4 regions of the Pseudomonas sp. ADAK13 genome follow, and region 4 is predicted to be linked to each of the others. Evidence: predicted binding sites of a transcription regulator. Region 4 holds the regulator's gene; each other region holds the start of a gene.

Region 1 (4,422 bases), 790 kb from region 4:
CTTGACGCTGCCACGAGCGATACGGCCAACACCGATAACACCCAGGAAGCTGTTGTAGTCCAGTGCCGAGATTTGCATCTGGAACGGGCCTTCACGGTCAACTTTCGGCGCCGGTACGTTGTCGACGATCGACTGGTACAGCGGGGTCATGTCTTCAGCCATGTCGGTGTGTTCCAGACCGGCAATGCCGTTCAGGGCCGAGGCGTAGACGACTTTGAAGTCCAGCTGTTCTTCGGTGGCACCCAGGTTGTCGAACAGGTCGAAGATCTGGTCCAGAACCCAGTCCGGACGCGCGCCTGGACGGTCAACCTTGTTGATGCACACGATCGGACGCAGGCCGGCTTCGAAAGCCTTCTTGGTCACGAAACGGGTTTGCGGCATAGGGCCGTCTTGAGCGTCAACCAGCAGCAGAACGGAGTCAACCATCGACATTACGCGTTCAACTTCGCCGCCGAAGTCGGCGTGGCCCGGGGTGTCCACGATGTTGATGTGGTAGCCGTTCCAGTTGATGGCGGTGTTTTTCGCCAGAATGGTAATACCGCGCTCTTTCTCCTGGTCGTTGGAGTCCATCACGCGCTCGTCGTTGAGCTCGTTGCGCTCCAGGGTGCCGGATTGACGCAAGAGTTTGTCTACCAGGGTGGTCTTACCATGGTCAACGTGGGCAATGATGGCGATGTTGCGTAGATTTTCGATCACTTGTGTATCTCGATCAGAGGATTCGGTGTGCTGACAGGTCGTGGCAGCGATTAACAGTAGAGTCAGGCCTTGCCGTTACAGCTTGACGGCAGAGTCGGGGGGCCGGTGACGCAGGCCACAGGCAAACAGCCCCGGGCTCTTAGCTCGGTCGATAAACGCGCACATTGGCATGCCCCTCACTGAGCAAATGGTGGGCATGCAGGCGACTCATCACGCCTTTGTCGCAATACAACAGGTACTGACGGCTGTCATCCAGTTCCTTGAAACGCGCATTCAATGCATAGAACGGCAGCGTTTGTACGTCGATGCCAGCGATTTCCAGCGGCTCATCTTCAGCGGCATCCGGGTGACGGATGTCGATGATGATCTGACCGGCCAGAGCCTCGCTGACTTCTTCGATCTGCAAATCCTGGCCCAATTCGTCGATAACCCGATCGATCGGCACCAGTTTGGCGTTCTCCAGCGCACGCTCGAGAACCGCCATGTCGAACTGTTGTTCTTCGTACTCCACGCGGTTGCGCTTGGCGTGGGTCTTGGGGTTCACCGAGATGACCCCGCAATATTCCGGCATGTGCTTGGCGAAATCCGCCGTGCCGATCTGGGTCGCCAGGTCGATGATGTCTTGCTTGTGACTGGCGATCAGCGGGCGCAATACCAGCTTCTCGGTCACAGAGTCGATCAACGACAGGTTCGGCAGGGTCTGGCTGGACACCTGGGAAATCGCTTCACCGGTCACCAGTGCGTCGATTTCCAGCCGATCCGCGATTCGGGACGCAGCGCGCAACATCATACGCTTCAATACTACGCCCATATGACTGTTATCGACTTTCCCGAGAATTTCTCCCAGGACTTCCTCGAACGGTACGCTGACAAAGAGCACCCGTTGCGAGCTGCCGTACTTCTTCCAGATGTAATGCGCGACTTCCATCACGCCCAATTCGTGTGCACGCCCGCCCAGGTTAAAGAAGCAGAAGTGGCTCATCAGCCCGCGGCGCATGATCTGGTAGGCCGCAACGGTGGAATCGAAACCGCCGGACATCAATACCAGGGTCTGTTCCAGGGCGCCCAGCGGGTAGCCGCCGATGCTGTCGTGCTGGCTGTGGATCACAAACAACCGTTGGTCGCGAATTTCCATCCGCACTTCAATTTGCGGCTCTTTCAGGGAAATTCCGGCTGCGCCGCACTCGCGACGCAGCTTGCTGCCAACGTATTTCTCGACATCCATGGAGCTGAACGGATGCTTGCCGGCACGTTTGCAACGCACCGAAAACACCTTGCCTGCCAGCACATCACCGTAGTGCTGTTTGCACTTTTCGGTGATGTCGTCGAAGTCGCCCAGCGGGTACTCGTCGACTTGCAGGAAATGCGCGATGCCCGGCACGCAGCTCAGGCGCTCGGTCATGTCCTTCAAGGCCTTGGGGTCGGTCAGGCGGGTTTCCAGCTCGAGATTGTCCCACACACCGTTCACCACCACAGCCGGGTCCAGATCGCGGAGCACGGCACGGATGTTCTTGGCCAATTGACGGATGAAACGCATCCGTACCGGTCGGCTCTTGATGGTGATCTCGGGGAAGACTTTAACGATTAATTTCATGAAAACAGCGCGCGCAGGCCCAGCCGAAAAAGGGGGGCGCGGATTATAGCGGAAATCGCTCAAGGTTTAACCAGTTAATATGCAATCGACCTTTCGCGCACCAAAACGGGTCATTAATGAAAAATCACGCTACATTGCGGTGCGCAATTTATTCCGTTTCAGCGGATTGCACCTTTATAGGGGCGTTTTTGTGGCAAAAAACCCATGTCGGGGCACTGGCATGCAATTTGCTCTCTTGTGAGGCAGGTTGCCTTGGTCGAGTATTCGCGCCGGCATCACCCACATTCTAAGGGCTAACTCCACTACCCCAGCCCGAAGCCACCCGGAGGACACTATGTCGAAGTCGGTTCAACTCATCAAAGATCATGACGTCAAATGGATTGATCTGCGCTTCACGGACACAAAAGGCACTCAGCACCACGTGACCATGCCGGCTCGCGACGCGCTGGATGACGCCTTCTTCGAAGAAGGCAAAATGTTCGACGGCTCCTCCATTGCCGGCTGGAAAGGCATCGAAGCTTCCGACATGATCCTGATGCCGGACGACAGCACCGCCGTACTCGACCCGTTCACCGAAGACCCAACGCTGATCATCGTCTGCGACGTGATCGAGCCTTCGACCATGCAAGGCTACGACCGTGACCCACGTGCGATCGCCAAGCGTGCCGAGGAATACCTGAAGTCGACCGGTATCGGCGACACCGTATTCGTAGGTCCGGAACCAGAATTCTTCATCTTTGATTCGGTCAAGTTCAAGTCCGACATCTCTGGCTCCATGTTCAAAATCTTCTCCGAACAAGGTTCGTGGATGTCCGACCAGGACGTGGAAGGCGGCAACAAAGGCCACCGTCCAGGTATCAAAGGCGGCTACTTCCCGGTTCCTCCGTTCGACCACGACCACGAAATCCGTACCTCCATGTGCAACGCCATGGAAGAAATGGGCCTGGTCATCGAAGTTCACCACCACGAAGTGGCGACTGCCGGCCAGAACGAAATCGGTGTGAAATTCAACACCCTGGTGGCCAAGGCTGACGAAGTTCAGACCCTGAAGTACTGCGTACACAACGTGGCTGATGCCTACGGCCGTACCGCTACCTTCATGCCTAAGCCTCTGTACGGCGATAACGGTTCGGGTATGCACGTTCACCTGTCCATCGCCAAAGAAGGCAAGAACACCTTCGCTGGCGAAGGTTATGCCGGCCTGTCCGACACTGCCCTGTACTTCATCGGCGGTATCATCAAGCACGGTAAGGCCCTGAACGGCTTCACCAACCCGTCGACCAACTCCTACAAGCGTCTGGTCCCAGGTTTCGAAGCTCCAGTGATGCTGGCTTACTCGGCTCGCAACCGTTCCGCTTCGATCCGTATTCCTTACGTGTCCAGCCCTCGCGCTCGCCGTATCGAAGCCCGCTTCCCGGATCCGGCAGCCAACCCGTACCTGGCCTTCGCTGCCCTGGTAATGGCCGGCCTGGACGGTATCCAGAACAAGATCCACCCTGGCGACGCCGCCGACAAAAACTTGTACGACCTGCCGCCTGAAGAGGCCAAAGAGATCCCACAAGTGTGCGGCAGCCTGAAAGAAGCCCTGGAAGAGCTGGACAAGGGCCGTGCGTTCCTGACCAAAGGCGGCGTGTTCAGCGACGACTTTATCGATGCCTACATCGCCCTGAAAAGCGAAGAAGAAATCAAGGTCCGCACCTTCGTACACCCACTGGAATACGAGCTGTACTACAGCTGCTGATCCGGTAGCGCTGCTTAACGTGGCGTGATGAAAAAGGCCTCCTTCGGGAGGTCTTTTTTTGCCCGCAAAACCCTGTGGAAGCGGGCTTGCCCGCGAAAAACTCAAGGACGCCGCATTTCTTCAATATTTACGGGTTATCGTTAACGACCATCGCGAGCAAGCTCGCTCCTACAGAAGAGGGATCTGCCTTGAAACTCAAACTTGGGCTCATCTTGCTGGCTATCAGCGCCAATGTATTGGCCGCACCACCCACCCTCGCCCCGCTACTCGACAGCATCGCCGAACGCCTGGCGATCGCCGACCAGGTGGCCCTGAGCAAATGGGACAGCCACAAGCCGGTTGAGGACCGTGCGCGGGAACAGGACGTGATCGCCAGCGTCGTGGCCCAGGC
Region 2 (4,422 bases), 2.6 Mb from region 4:
CCGGAAGTAGCCCCGCGAAACAGGTGCGAACGCTGCTTCACCCAGTCACAAAAGTGGCTGATGCCGTGGCGCGCCAACCCGCCGGCCGCAATGCTGCGCATCTCCAGCCAGGTGGCGTTGAGGTTTTCCCACATGTCGGCGGTGATCCGCCCGCGCACCGCGTGGGCATTCCCGCGAGCGGCCCGCAGGCAGTTGTAGATACTGGCCGGGTTTTCCTCGTCGAGGGCAAAGAAGTGCAGCATGCGCTCAGCGTCCAGTTGCTGATGGCGCTCAAGGTAACTGTCCAGGGTGCCGCTGCTGAGCAACGACATGGCTAACTCATCCAGCCCGTCACTGCGCCCGGCCTGAGGCATCAGCGACAGCGAATAACTGACTTCCAGCATGCGCGCCAGGTTCTCGGCGCGCTCCAAGTAACGGGACATCCAATACAAATCTGCGGCGGTTCTACTCAGCATACTCAGCCCTCCACCACCCAGGTGTCCTTGGTTCCGCCGCCTTGCGACGAGTTGACGATCAATGAGCCTTCGCGCAGTGCCACGCGGGTCAAGCCACCGGGCACCAGGCGGGTTTCCTTGCCCGAAAGCACGAATGGCCGCAGGTCAATATGCCGGGGCGCGATGCCGTTTTCGACAAAGGTCGGGCAGGTGGACAGGCTCAAGGTCGGTTGGGCGATGTAGGCGTGGGGGCGGGCCTTAATGCGTTGACGGAAGTCCTCGATCTCGGCGGCGCTGGAAGCGGGGCCCACCAGCATGCCGTAACCGCCGGAGCCCTGGGTTTCCTTGACCACCAGTTCCGGCAGGTGCGCGAGGACGTGGGACAACTCGTCCGGCTTGCGGCACTGGAAGGTCGGCACGTTTTGCAGGATCGGCTCTTCATCCAGGTAGAAACGGATCATCTCCGGCACATACGGGTAGATCGACTTGTCGTCCGCCACGCCGGTGCCGATGGCGTTCGCCAGCACCACGTTGCCCGCACAATAGGCCGCCACCAGCCCCGGGACGCCGAGCATCGAGTCCGGGTTGAAAGCCTGCGGGTCGAGGAAGGCGTCGTCGATGCGACGGTAGATCACATCAACGGCCTTGGGGCCATCGGTGGTGCGCATGAACACCTTGAGGTCGTGCACGAACAGGTCGGCGCCTTCCACCAGCTCCACGCCCATTTCCCGGGCCAGGAACGCATGTTCAAAAAACGCGCTGTTGAAGCGGCCCGGCGTCAGCACCACCACATTCGGGTTGTCGAGGCGGCTGGAGCTTTTCAGGGTCTTGAGCAACAGGTTGGGGTAGTGGTCCACCGGGGCGATGCGCTGCTTGGCGAATACCTCGGGGAACAGGCGCATCATCATCTTGCGGTCTTCGAGCATGTAGCTCACGCCGCTGGGGGTGCGCAGGTTGTCTTCGAGCACGTAGTAAGTGCCGTCGCCATCGCGAACCAGGTCGACCCCGGAAATGTGCGAGTAGATATCGCGGTGCAGGTCCAGGCCGACCATGGCCTTCTGGTAACCCTCGTTACCCAGCACCTGATCGGCAGGGATGATTCCGGCCTTGATGATGCGTTGGTCGTGGTAGATGTCGGCAAGGAACATGTTCAATGCATTGACCCGCTGGATACAGCCGCGCTCGATGACGCTCCACTCACTGGCGGGGATGCTGCGGGGGATGATGTCGAAGGGGATCAGGCGCTCGGTGTCTTGCTCGTCGCCATACAGGGTGAAGGTGATCCCGGCGCGGTGAAACAGCAGGTCGGCTTCACGGCGGCGCTGGGCCAGCAGTTCTGGCGGCGTATTGGCCAGCCAGCGGGAGAATTCCTGATAGTGCGCACGGCAAACGCCTTGTGCGTCATTCATTTCATCAAAGAAAGATCGAGCCATTCCAATTACCTTGTCAGTGCCGGGACTAACTGCGCTTTGGCACTGCCGCTTTAGAAAACGCATTTTTTTATGAGCCCGTGGCTGATGGTGCCAACAGGCCTGGTCCTTACTTTCTTTTGGGGTGGGCTCTGGGTCGGGGGGTAACGATTGCTCCTGTATTCAGGCGGGGCAGGTGAATGATTGAAGGAATAAAGCAATGCCTGTGCCATCCACCCGTAGCGACTCCCCTGTGGCGAGGGAGCTTGCTCCCGCTGGGGTGCGAAGCGCCCCCAGGAAGCAGGCCGGCTAAGCAGTCCAATGCGAGCAAGCGCCCTCGCCACATAGAGCACTCGATTGCCTCAAAACGGTGCATCGATTACTTGAACTTTGCACCAGCGCGGTTCTTCTAACGGGCTTCAAATACCTGCGTGGAGCACTGATCGTGCCCAGAATCATTTCCCCACAGAACCCTGAGTCGGCCGTGACCGACCACAGCGAACACTCCGCAAAGATGTTCGGTTCACCCAAGGACCGCCTCGACTTCTACCGGCGCGAGATCCAGTACGAAACCAGCATCCTGGCTAACCGCACCGACGCCTACCTCACGGCGCAGTCGTTCCTGGTGATCGCCTTTGTGTCCGGCATGGGCAACCTCAACCCGGAATGGGGCAAGCTGTTCACCCTGGTGGTGCCGGTGTTCCTGGCGATGCTGGGCATCCTCAGTTCCCTCAACGCCTGGCCGGGCATTCGGGCGGCCTACGACATCATTGACCACTGGCACTACAAGCAAAGCGAACTGCTGCGCAGTGAACCGGTGATGGGCCTGGCGTATGACGAGTCGCCGCTGTTCAGCGAGACGGAGTCCTCCCACAAGGGCTATCGCAAGTCGCTGTTGTTCTCGATGCGTGCACCCTGGTTGTTCATGGTGTTCTGGGTGATCCTGGGGGCCTATGCGTTCTATATCCAGGTCGACAACCCGGGTTCCTAGGGAATCGGAATGAACTTCCACCCGGCGTGCGGCGCCTTACGTTTACGCAGGGCACGTTTCCCCAAGATCTGCGAAGAGGTGACCATGAACGCAACCGATAAAGATGACCCGCAAGTCAGCGGCCGCAATGACCCCGCCATCGACGGCGGTGAGCCGGCACCGGGTACAGCGGCCGACGCGCCGAAAGACCCAACGCCTGACGCCGACCCCAAGGCGGCAGAAAACGACTACAGTCCAGACTTCAAGCCCGAGCGCGAGCCCAAGCCTGAAACCGATGCCGATATCGATACTCAAGGCGGTTAGAGGAGACGGTCATGTCAGTTGAAATAGACGAAGACGATGAGCTCAATGACCCGGGCAATGAAGACCCGGGCTCACTGATGGATGATGCCGAAGTTCCGCTTAACGACTTGGATGATGCCGCCGACGTCGGCAACACCGAAAACCAGGAATAACCTTCATTATTGTGCCTGGGCGCGTCGTTCATACCACGCCAGCATCGGCTGTGTGCTGAGGCCATGAACGATGATGCTCAGGGCAATGACTGACAGTGTCAGGTTCACCGCAACGGCGCTGCTGGTGCCCACCAACCCATGGTTGATGGCGTAGAACAGGTAGTAAATGCTGCCGATCCCGCGAATCCCGAACCAGCCCACCAGCCCGCGCTGATTGCGATCCAGCAGGCTGCCCCAGGGCACCGACAACACGCTGAGCGGGCGAATCACGCAAAACAGCAAACCGCCCACCGCCAGCGCCCGCCAGTCCCAGTGACTGACCAGCACCACGCCCAGCAGGGTCACCAGAAACACTTCCATCGAACGCTCCACCAGGCCGCCAAACGCGAGCATGTCGCCCATCATGACGCCGGCAGCGATCTGCGTGTCTTGCAACTGCCCGAGGTCACCGTGCAATGCGTGCTCCGGCTCCACTTCCATATGGCCCACTAACGGCTTTGCCAAATGTTCGGCAGGGGTTTGTGAGTTGCCGGTGGACTTGAACTCTGCCTGGCGCAGGCCGAGGCCGGCGGCAAATACCGACAGAAAGCCATAGCCGCCGATGGCCTCGGCCACCACATAGGCCAGGGCGATCAGGGCCAGCGTCAGGTAGTCATTCGGGGAGAGGGTGCTGTCGGCATTGGTGATGCGCATCTTGAGGGTCAGCCGGCCGATGCCCCGGGCCATCCAATAACCGGTCAACAAGCCGGCCGGCACCGCCCACAGCAGGTTTTTCAGGACCCACCCGCCAAGCCAGTCACCGTCGAACCCACCGTGCTGCATGAACATCAGCGCGAAGATCACAAACGGGAAGGCGGTGCCATCGTTCAAGCCGGCCTCGCCGGAGAGGCCGAAGCGCAGTGCGTCATAGTCCTGAGCGTTATTGACCTGCACCAGGCCCGCGAGCACCGGATCGGTGGGCGCGAGAATCGCCCCCACCAACAGCGAAACGCCCCACGACAACCCCAGCAGCCAATGCAGTACCAGGCACGTCCCGAGTATGGTCAGGAGCATGACCGGACCGGCCATGCCAAACGCAATGCGCCAGGTTCGATGCTTGAGGGGCAGGCGCAGCTTCAAGCCGCTGACAAACA
Region 3 (4,422 bases), 790 kb from region 4:
TGTGGGAGCTGGCTTGCCTGCGATGCAGACACCTCGGTTTTTCAGGTACACCGAGGCGATGCCATCGCAGGCAAGCCAGCTCCCACATTTCACCGTGCCCCCGGTGTCAGGGTAGTTGTCGCGTCCACCGCTTTTTGAACACATTTCGGGGGCGGCAAGAGTATGGTCATGCCTTTCTACTCAGATGAACGTAAAGCCGCACTGCTGAAAATGATGCTTCCGCCCCTGAGCCTTTCAGCAGCGGAGGTCGCTCGCCGCGAAGGTTGCAGCGATATGTCTCTCCATTATTGGCGCAAACAAGCTGCTGCCAGAGGAACGCAATTGTCCGACGCTAAACAACCCGCCGAAAATTGGTCAGCCGAATCCAAACTGACGGTCATCATAGAGACCGGTTCGCTGTCGGAACTGGAGATCGGTGAATATTGCCGAAGAAAAGGTATTTTTCCCGAGCAGATTACCGATTGGCGTAATGCGTTTATCGCCAGTAGCACCCAAAAACCAGCTGCGAAAACGGCGAGTTCAGGGCAGTCACGGGATGATAAAAAAAGGATCCGTGAGCTTGAGCGCGAACTACGCCGCAAGGATGCGGCGCTGGCCGAGACGGCGGCGTTACTGGTGCTGAGAAAAAAGCTCAATGCCTACTGGGGGAGCGACGACGAGGACAACTGACCTTGTTGCCAGAACGGTATTTACTCGTTGGTTGGCTCAATGAAGCCATCCTGGCGGGCGCCCGCAGGGCGCCTGCTTGTCAGGAGGTAGGCCTTTCACTGAGGACACTGCAACGCTGGAATTTGCCGGAAGAAATCTTGGCGGATGGGCGCACGACGACGCTCAGGCGGATGCCGAACAACGCACTCAGTGAGCTTGAACGGCAAAGTATCGTGACGCTGTGCAACAGCAAAACCTATGCGCATCTGCCGCCGAGCCAAATCGTGCCACAGCTGGCTGACGAGGGGCGTTACATGGCCTCGGAGGCGACATTTTATCGCGTACTGCACGCGGCAGGTCAGCAGCAACATCGCTCGCGTGCCAAGCGGCCGCATCGTCATGAGGCGCCCACGACTTATGCGGCGACCGCCGCCAATCAAGTGTGGTCATGGGACATCACTTACTTGCCGTCACCGGTTCGCGGAAAGTTTTACTACCTCTATCTGATCGAGGATATCTACAGCCGGAAGGCGGTGGGTTGGGAAGTTTACGAAGCAGAAAGCGGTGAAAAAGCAGCCGCGTTGCTGCAACGAAGCGTGACTCAGGAAAAGTGTTGGCTCCAGCCGTTGGTGCTTCACTCGGACAACGGTGCGCCGATGAAATCGTTAACGCTACTAACCAAGATGTACGACTTGGGCATCACGCCGTCTCGCGGTAGACCACGGGTCAGTAACGACAACCCGTACTCGGAATCGTTGTTCAGAACGCTGAAATACTGCCCGCAGTGGCCGCAGGACGGGTTTTCCAGCCTGGATGAGGCGCGTATCTGGGTAAGGAATTTTATGACCTGGTACAACACCGTGCACCGTCATAGTCGGATCCGCTTCGTGACACCCGCTCAACGTCACGAAGGGAAAGACCGGGAAATCTTGGCTCGCCGAGATGCGGTATACAGGCAAGCCAGAGAGAGAAGACCGGAAAGATGGTCAGGTGAGACACGCAACTGGAACCCTATCGGGACGGTGTATCTGAACCCTGAAAGGGAGCTGACAGTGGTAATAAAAGCCGCGTAGTACGACGATGAGCGCGACAACTACCTTGAAAAACGCCGCGTGCCCGCTTTTGATTTTGATCTTGCCTTTGCTTCACACCACTCAAGCCGGCCTGTAGGCCGCTGTGTTTTTGATCTGCTTTTGATCTTGATCTTAGGCGCCCCGTTAAACCACGCTGGCCGAACGCAGGTAGTACGGAGCGGGTAAACCGGCAGGACGCCGGTTTAGCCGCGACGGGGCAGGGACGCCCCGTCGCGGCGGCCCGCGGAGTACTACCGGAGTTGAGGGCACACCGAGCCTGAGCGAGGTGCCGAGTGGTGGGGCAAGAGCGTTTTGCTTACTTTTGCGCTGTTCAAAAGTGAGCCGCTGTAAGAGCGGAACCAATAGCGGCCCTAACCCAAACAACGGATATACACACCAAACCCAAAAGCTGGCCCAACTCTTGCTCTACCTCCTGTAACCGCACCCTCGACCCCTGTGCGGCGGAGACTCTTATATATGGCAATCACCCCGAATTCGCTCCTTCAGGCGGCCCCTGCGGCCAAGCCTCAAGCGCCCGCTGCCAATCCACCGGCAGTGGCTGCGGACCCGCGGGACAAGGCCCCGGGCTTCGCTCAGGTGTTCGCCAACCAGGCCTCCACGCCTGCGGCAAAACCCACCGACACCACCACCAGATCCACCCGCGACAAGCCTGCGGACAGCAGCGCAAAGCCCGCCGCCAACAACGACAAGCCTGCCGCCGGCACCCCATCGGTTGCCGATAACGGCAAGACTTTGCCTGCCACCCCGCCGGCCAAGTCCGACCCCCCGGACACCACCGCTAAGGCTGACGACACGGCGCCTGCAGACGACCCGACCCTGGCCCAGCAACCCCCGGTTGACCCCACCGTCGACCCGGCGCTTGTGGCGGCGGTCGTCCCCGTTCCCGTTCCCGCAGCGCCGGCGCCCGTCGAGACGCCGGCACCGGCGGCAGCGAAAGATGACAAGGCCCAACCCGTGGTGGCACCTGCGGTGGCCGCGACCGACGACGCCAAGCCCGCCTTCGACCCCGAGGCCGATCCGCTGGACGCCATGCCCGCCGTGCGCCTGGCCATGGAGCAGGGCGGACACGTTTCCGCCAGCAGCCAAACCCCGGCAAAAACCGCCCCGGCCCCGACCCAGGATCAGCCGACCGCCGCGCAAAACTTCGCCACGGGCCTGGCCAATATGGTCGATCAGCAAGCGGCCAAGGACAGCACCGACCAGGGCGGCGACAAAGCCTTTACCGGCCTGATCGACGGCGGCCTCAAGGACCTGAAGGACGCCAGCAGCGACACCCGTGTCGATGACTTTGCCAACCGTCTCGCCGCGCTGACCCAGGCTGCCACGCCGAAAACCGCGAATGCCTTGCCGCCGGTCGCCAACGCGCCATTGGCCATGCACCAGAGCGGCTGGACGGATGAGGTGGTGAACCGGGTCATGTACTTGTCCAGCGCCAACCTCAAGTCGGCCGAAATCCAGTTGCAGCCTGCTGAACTGGGCCGCCTGGACATCAGCGTGAAAATGTCCGCCGACCAACAGGCGCAGGTCACCTTCATGAGCGGCCACGCGGTGGTGCGTGAAGCCCTGGAAAGCCAGTCGGGACGCCTGCGGGAGATGTTCGCCCAGCAGGGCATGGGCCAGGTCGACGTCAACGTGTCCGACCAGTCCCGTGGCTGGCAGGGTCAACAGGGCCAGGACCAGCAACAGCAGAACCAGGCCCGCGGCGTCAGTGGCAGTGGCGGGCGGGGTGATGGGGCTGATGGCGGCGGTGTCGGTGAAGTGGCTGAAGTCGCAGCGCCGGTTGTGCAGTCCGTGATCGGCTCCAGCGCGGTGGACTATTACGCCTGATCTGAAGAGTGGCCTTATTTCCAGTTGGAATCGGGTCATGTGAGAGCTGGCTTGCCTGCGATAGCGGTGGGTCAGCAATCAAGATATCGCCTGGCAGGGCCTCATCGCAGGCAAGCCAGCTCCCACAGTTAATCGGCGTTGTGAGTAAGAGCACCTCACTCTTCCCGTTTGAACAGACAACTCTGGCATAACACTTGCTCTTGCCTTTCCCCAGAACTATGAATCCCCGAATAGTGACGGATTATTGGCATGGCGAAGAGCGACGACGTAGCAAAAGCACCCGCAGGCAAGGGCAAGCTCAAGCTTATCCTGCTGATTGTTCTGGGCTTGTTCCTGGCGATCGGCGTGTCCGTGGGGGCTACCTGGTACTTCATGCACAGTGCCGCAAGCAAACCGGCAGCGACTGCCGAGATCAACCCCAACGTCAAGCAACCGGCAATCTTCGAGCCGATGCTTCCGGCGTTTGTCGCCAACTTCAATCAGAACGGCCGCCAACGCTACCTGCAGGTGAGCATTACCCTGCTGGCGCGTAACCAGGCAGACCTGGATGCCCTCAAGGTGCACATGCCAGTGATCCGCAACAACCTGGTGATGCTGTTCTCTGCCCAGCCCTTCGACACCCTCGCCACCCCGGTGGGCCAGGAAATGCTGCGCCAGAAGGTCACTGCCAGTGTGCAGGAAGTGGCCCAGAAGGAAGTCGGCAAACCTGTGATCGAGCAGGTGCTCTTCACTAATTTCGTATTGCAGTAGGATCACGACATGGCCGTGCAGGACCTGCTGTCCCAGGATGAAATCGATGCGCTGCTCCATGGCGTCGACGATGGTCTGGTACAGACCGAAATGGCTGCCGAGC
Region 4 (4,422 bases):
GAGAGCCGTGCTTTTACCTGAGCCGGAGCGGCCGCTGACGATGATCAAACGCATGATTACTGCCCGTTTTGCTCATCCAGTACAACCTGATAAAGCGCCTCATTGCTGGGAGCGCTGCGCAGTTTGTCGCGTACTTCCTTGCGGTCGAGCATGCTGGCGATCTGCCGAAGCAGTTCCAGGTGCGCATCGGTGGCAGCTTGCGGGACCAGCAGAACGAACAGCAGGTCGACCGGCGCGCCGTCGATGGCGTCGAAATCGATGGGGGCGTCCAGGTGCAGCAGGGCGCTGACTGGAGACTCACAGCCTTGCAGGCGGCAGTGAGGAATGGCGATGCCGTTGCCAAAGCCGGTCGAACCGAGCTTTTCACGGGCGATCAGTGCCTCATACACAGCTTGCGTATCCAGCTCGGGCACTTCGCGGCCGATCAGGTTGGCAATTTGTTCGAGGGCACGCTTTTTACTGCCGCCCGGCACGTTCACGAGGGAACGGCCGGGGGTCAGGATGGTTTCAAGTCGAATCATGGGTGGGGAGTGTTAGCGGCCAGTGCCTTGAAGAAGACTCTGCTGCTTTTCCTTATGCTTTTTGATTTGGCGATCCAGCTTGTCGGTGAGGTCGTCAATGGCAGCATACATATCTGAATGCTCGGCATTGGCGACTACTTCCCCGCCGGGTATACGCAAGGTGGCTTCGATTTTCTGCTTGAGCTTCTCGACAGTCATGATGACTTGCACGTTGGTGATCTTGTCGAAATGCCCCTCAATTCGTTTGAGTTTTTCGCCGATATAGGCGCGCAGCGGTTCGGTCACTTCCAGTTGGTGTCCACTGATGTTGACTTGCATACAGCTTCTCCTTCGTTGCCAGTGCATAAAGCGGCAGGCCGGGGTGCCTGCCACTGGAACGCTATGGCCCGCCCGTCACATCAAACGTTTACGCTCGCTGGAAGGCGCGATCCCGAGGGACTCGCGGTACTTGGCGACGGTTCGACGGGCGACCTGAATGCCTTGTGCCTCCAGTAAACCAGCGATCTTGCTGTCACTCAACGGCTTTTTCTGATTTTCCGCGGCAACCAGTTTTTTGATGATCGCGCGGATCGCCGTGGACGAGCATTCGCCGCCTTCGGAGGTGCTGACATGGCTGGAGAAAAAGTATTTCAGCTCATAAATACCCCGTGGGGTATGCATGAATTTTTGCGTGGTCACCCGGGAAATCGTTGATTCGTGCATGCCCACCGCCTCGGCGATGTCGTGCAGTACCAGCGGCTTCATCGCCTCATCGCCGTATTCCAGGAAGCCGCGCTGGTGCTCGACGATCTGGGTGGCGACTTTCATCAGGGTTTCGTTGCGGCTTTGCAGGCTCTTGATGAACCAGCGGGCTTCCTGCAACTGGTTGCGCATGAAGGTGTTGTCGGCGCTGGTGTCGGCGCGGCGTACAAACCCTGCATATTGCGGGTTGACCCGCAGGCGCGGCACCGATTCCTGGTTCAGCTCCACCAGCCAGCGCTCGTTGTCCTTGCGCACGATCACATCGGGGACGACGTATTCGGCTTCACTGGACTCGATCTGCGAGCCGGGGCGCGGGTTGAGGCTCTGCACCAGCTCGATGATCTGGCGCAGGTCATCTTCCTTGAGCTTCATGCGGCGCATCAGCTGGCTGTAGTCGCGGCTGCCGAGCAAGTCGATGTAGTCGGTGACCAGGCGCTGCGCTTCGGCCAGCCAAGGCGTCTTGGCCGGCAGTTGGCGCAGTTGCAACAGCAGGCACTCGCTGAGGCTGCGGGCGCCGATACCGGCTGGCTCGAATTGCTGGATGCGGTGCAGGACGGCTTCGATTTCGTCCAGTTCGATGTCCAGTTCCGGGTCGAAGGCCTCGAGGATCTCCTCAAGGGTCTCGTCCAGGTAGCCCTGATTGTTGATGCAGTCGATCAGGGTGACGGCGATCAGGCGATCGGTGTCGGACATCGGCGCCAGGTTCAGTTGCCAGAGCAAATGGCTCTGCAGGCTCTCGCCAGCGGAGGTGCGGGTGGTGAAGTCCCACTCGTCATCGTCATTGCTGGGCAGGCTGCTGGCGCTGGTCTGGTAGACGTCTTCCCACGCGGTGTCGACGGGAAGCTCGTTGGGAATGCGTTCGTTCCATTCACCGTCCTCGAGGTTGTCCACCGTGGGGGCGGTTTCCTGGTAGGAGGGTTCCTGTACGTCGGGGTTGGGTTTTTGCTCGATGTTGTCGGCCAGCGGGTCTGCATTATCGAAGTCGTCGCCTTCTTCCTGGCGTTCGAGCATCGGATTGGACTCCAGGGCCTCCTGGATTTCCTGTTGCAGGTCCAGGGTCGACAATTGGAGCAGGCGGATGGCCTGTTGCAGCTGCGGTGTCATCGTCAGCTGCTGGCCCATTCTCAGGACTAGCGATGGTTTCATGGCAGGGGCTTAACACCTTATTCGCCGGCGCAATGCGCCATCCACGACAGGGCGCGTGAGCGCCAAACATAAGCAAATTATATGCCTGATATCGGGGGCTTTGCCTAGAGCGCGGTAACAATAAAAATACTGAGGTTTTTATTGACTCCCGCGCTCCATGGCGAATGGCCTGATACCACCGTGTTTACAGGCGGAACTCGTGACCCAGATACACTTCCTTGACCAGTTCGTTGGCCAGGATAGTGGCAGAGTCACCTTCGGCAATCAGCTGTCCATCGTTGACGATGTAGGCGGTTTCGCAGATATCGAGGGTCTCACGGACGTTGTGGTCGGTGATCAACACACCGATGCCCTTGGCCTTGAGGTGATGGATGATCTGCTTGATGTCGCCGACGGAGATCGGGTCGACACCGGCGAAAGGTTCGTCCAGCAGGATGAACTTCGGCGCAGTGGCCAGGGCACGGGCGATTTCCACGCGACGACGCTCGCCGCCGGAAAGGCTCATGCCGAGGTTGTCGCGAATGTGGTTGATGTGGAATTCCTGCAACAGGCTTTCCAGCTCTTTCTTGCGCCCGGCGCGGTCGAGTTCCTTGCGGGTCTCGAGGATCGCCATGATGTTGTCGGAAACCGACAGTTTGCGGAAGATCGACGCTTCCTGGGGAAGATAGCCGATACCCGCCTGTGCACGACCGTGCATCGGCTGGTGGCTGACGTCCAGGTCGTCGATCAGCACGCGGCCTTGATCGGCCTGAACCAGGCCGACAATCATGTAGAAACAGGTGGTCTTGCCGGCACCGTTGGGGCCGAGCAAGCCGACGATCTGGCCGCTGTCGATCGACAGGCTGACGTCGCGCACGACCTGACGGCTTTTATAGGCCTTGGCCAGATGCTGGGCTTTCAGGGTTGCCATTAATTCGCCTTCTTCGCGTCGGTTTTCGGCGTCGGCTGGGCGGCGTCGGCTTTCTGCTTCGGCTGGATAACCATATCGATGCGCGGCTTCGGCGTGCCGATCTTCGTACCGGTGGCACGACCGGCCTGGGCAATCTGCTTCACCGTGTCATAGACGATTTTTTCGCCGTCAGTGGTGTTGCCGTCATTGATGACCCTGGCCTGATCGATCAGCACGATGCGATTTTGCTGCGCGTGGTACTGGATCGTCTTGCCGTAGCCTTTGACCGGCGTCGGGTCGCCCACTTTTTGCAGCTGTTCGAAATACGCCAGGTTGCCGACCGAAGTGACCACGTCGATATCGCCTGCCGGGGTGCGAGTCAGTGTCACGGTATTACCCGTCACTTTCATCGAGCCTTGAGTGATGATGACGTCGCCGGTGTAGGTCGCAATACCTTTCTTGTCATCCAGTTGCGCATCATCGGCCTGAATGTGGATCGGTTGCTGGCTATCGTTCGGCAGAGCCCAGGCGCTCACGCTTCCCAGTGCTGCGCCCAGGCCGAGCAAAATAGGGAGGGTTTTAACGAGCCTCATACTGTCCTCTTACGTTCGATAGCAGGTGTATCCTGCTTTCTTTCAAATACGCTTTCATTCCCTTGCCAGTCGATACACCGCCAGCGCCGTCGATTCTAACGTCTTGCTCGGTCTGCGCATATTGCTTCTGTGGGAATACGGTCATGCGACTGCTGGTAATAATGGTGTCGCGGTCCTTGGCGTCGGTACGGGCTACGCGCACCGAGTCAATCAATTCCACCTGGGTGCCGTCCGGGTTGACTTCGCCACGCTCACTGGTGACGTGCCACGGGAATTCGGCGCCGCGATACAGGTTCATGTCCGGCTTGGTCAGCAAAGTGACCTCGGATGCCTTCAAGTGTTCGACCTTGTCGGAGGTCATTTCATACTGAACCTTGCCATCGGGCAGGTACTGGATGCTGTGGGCGTTGATGGCGTAATAGTCGATAGCGCTCTCGTCGACCTGCGCAACAGGCTTGTCGAGGAAGCGCTCCGGGCTGATATTCCAGTAGCCGACCGCGAGGAACACGGCGGCGATGATGGCAAATATCAG

What was found. The regulator sigma-54, encoded in region 4, starts transcription at its own class of promoters, with help from an activator protein. The targets are predictions, from matches to a motif close to ANTGGCATNNANNTTGCTNT.
Region 1: the regulator sigma-54 is predicted to act here: its motif matches at 2,505-2,524, upstream of glnA (glutamate--ammonia ligase).
Region 2: the regulator sigma-54 is predicted to act here: its motif matches at 2,058-2,077, upstream of HKK54_RS26450 (circularly permuted type 2 ATP-grasp protein).
Region 3: the regulator sigma-54 is predicted to act here: its motif matches at 2,130-2,149, upstream of HKK54_RS01320 (flagellar hook-length control protein FliK).

What each region holds. Positions count from the first base shown of each region.
Region 1 covers NZ_CP052860.1:1,862,334-1,866,755, forward strand. The annotation lists gene typA (translational GTPase TypA) at 1-696, opposite strand, end outside; gene thiI (tRNA uracil 4-sulfurtransferase ThiI) at 836-2,290, opposite strand; gene glnA (glutamate--ammonia ligase) at 2,625-4,031, shown strand; gene HKK54_RS08765 (chorismate mutase) at 4,220-4,422, shown strand, end outside.
Region 2 covers NZ_CP052860.1:5,741,699-5,746,120, forward strand. The annotation lists gene HKK54_RS26445 (alpha-E domain-containing protein) at 1-455, opposite strand, end outside; gene HKK54_RS26450 (circularly permuted type 2 ATP-grasp protein) at 458-1,867, opposite strand; gene HKK54_RS26455 (hypothetical protein) at 2,289-2,834, shown strand; gene HKK54_RS26460 (hypothetical protein) at 2,919-3,137, shown strand; gene HKK54_RS26465 (hypothetical protein) at 3,149-3,289, shown strand; gene HKK54_RS26470 (cation:proton antiporter) at 3,296-4,422, opposite strand, start outside.
Region 3 covers NZ_CP052860.1:285,687-290,108, reverse strand. The annotation lists one part of gene HKK54_RS01325 (IS3 family transposase) at 169-631, shown strand; one part of gene HKK54_RS01325 (IS3 family transposase) at 631-1,721, shown strand; gene HKK54_RS01320 (flagellar hook-length control protein FliK) at 2,199-3,569, shown strand; gene fliL (flagellar basal body-associated protein FliL) at 3,819-4,319, shown strand; gene fliM (flagellar motor switch protein FliM) at 4,329-4,422, shown strand, end outside.
Region 4 covers NZ_CP052860.1:1,070,857-1,075,278, reverse strand. The annotation lists gene rapZ (RNase adapter RapZ) at 1-54, opposite strand, end outside; gene ptsN (PTS IIA-like nitrogen regulatory protein PtsN) at 57-521, opposite strand; gene hpf (ribosome hibernation-promoting factor, HPF/YfiA family) at 534-839, opposite strand; gene HKK54_RS05120 (RNA polymerase factor sigma-54) at 915-2,408, opposite strand; gene lptB (LPS export ABC transporter ATP-binding protein) at 2,593-3,318, opposite strand; gene lptA (lipopolysaccharide transport periplasmic protein LptA) at 3,318-3,890, opposite strand; gene lptC (LPS export ABC transporter periplasmic protein LptC) at 3,877-4,422, opposite strand, start outside.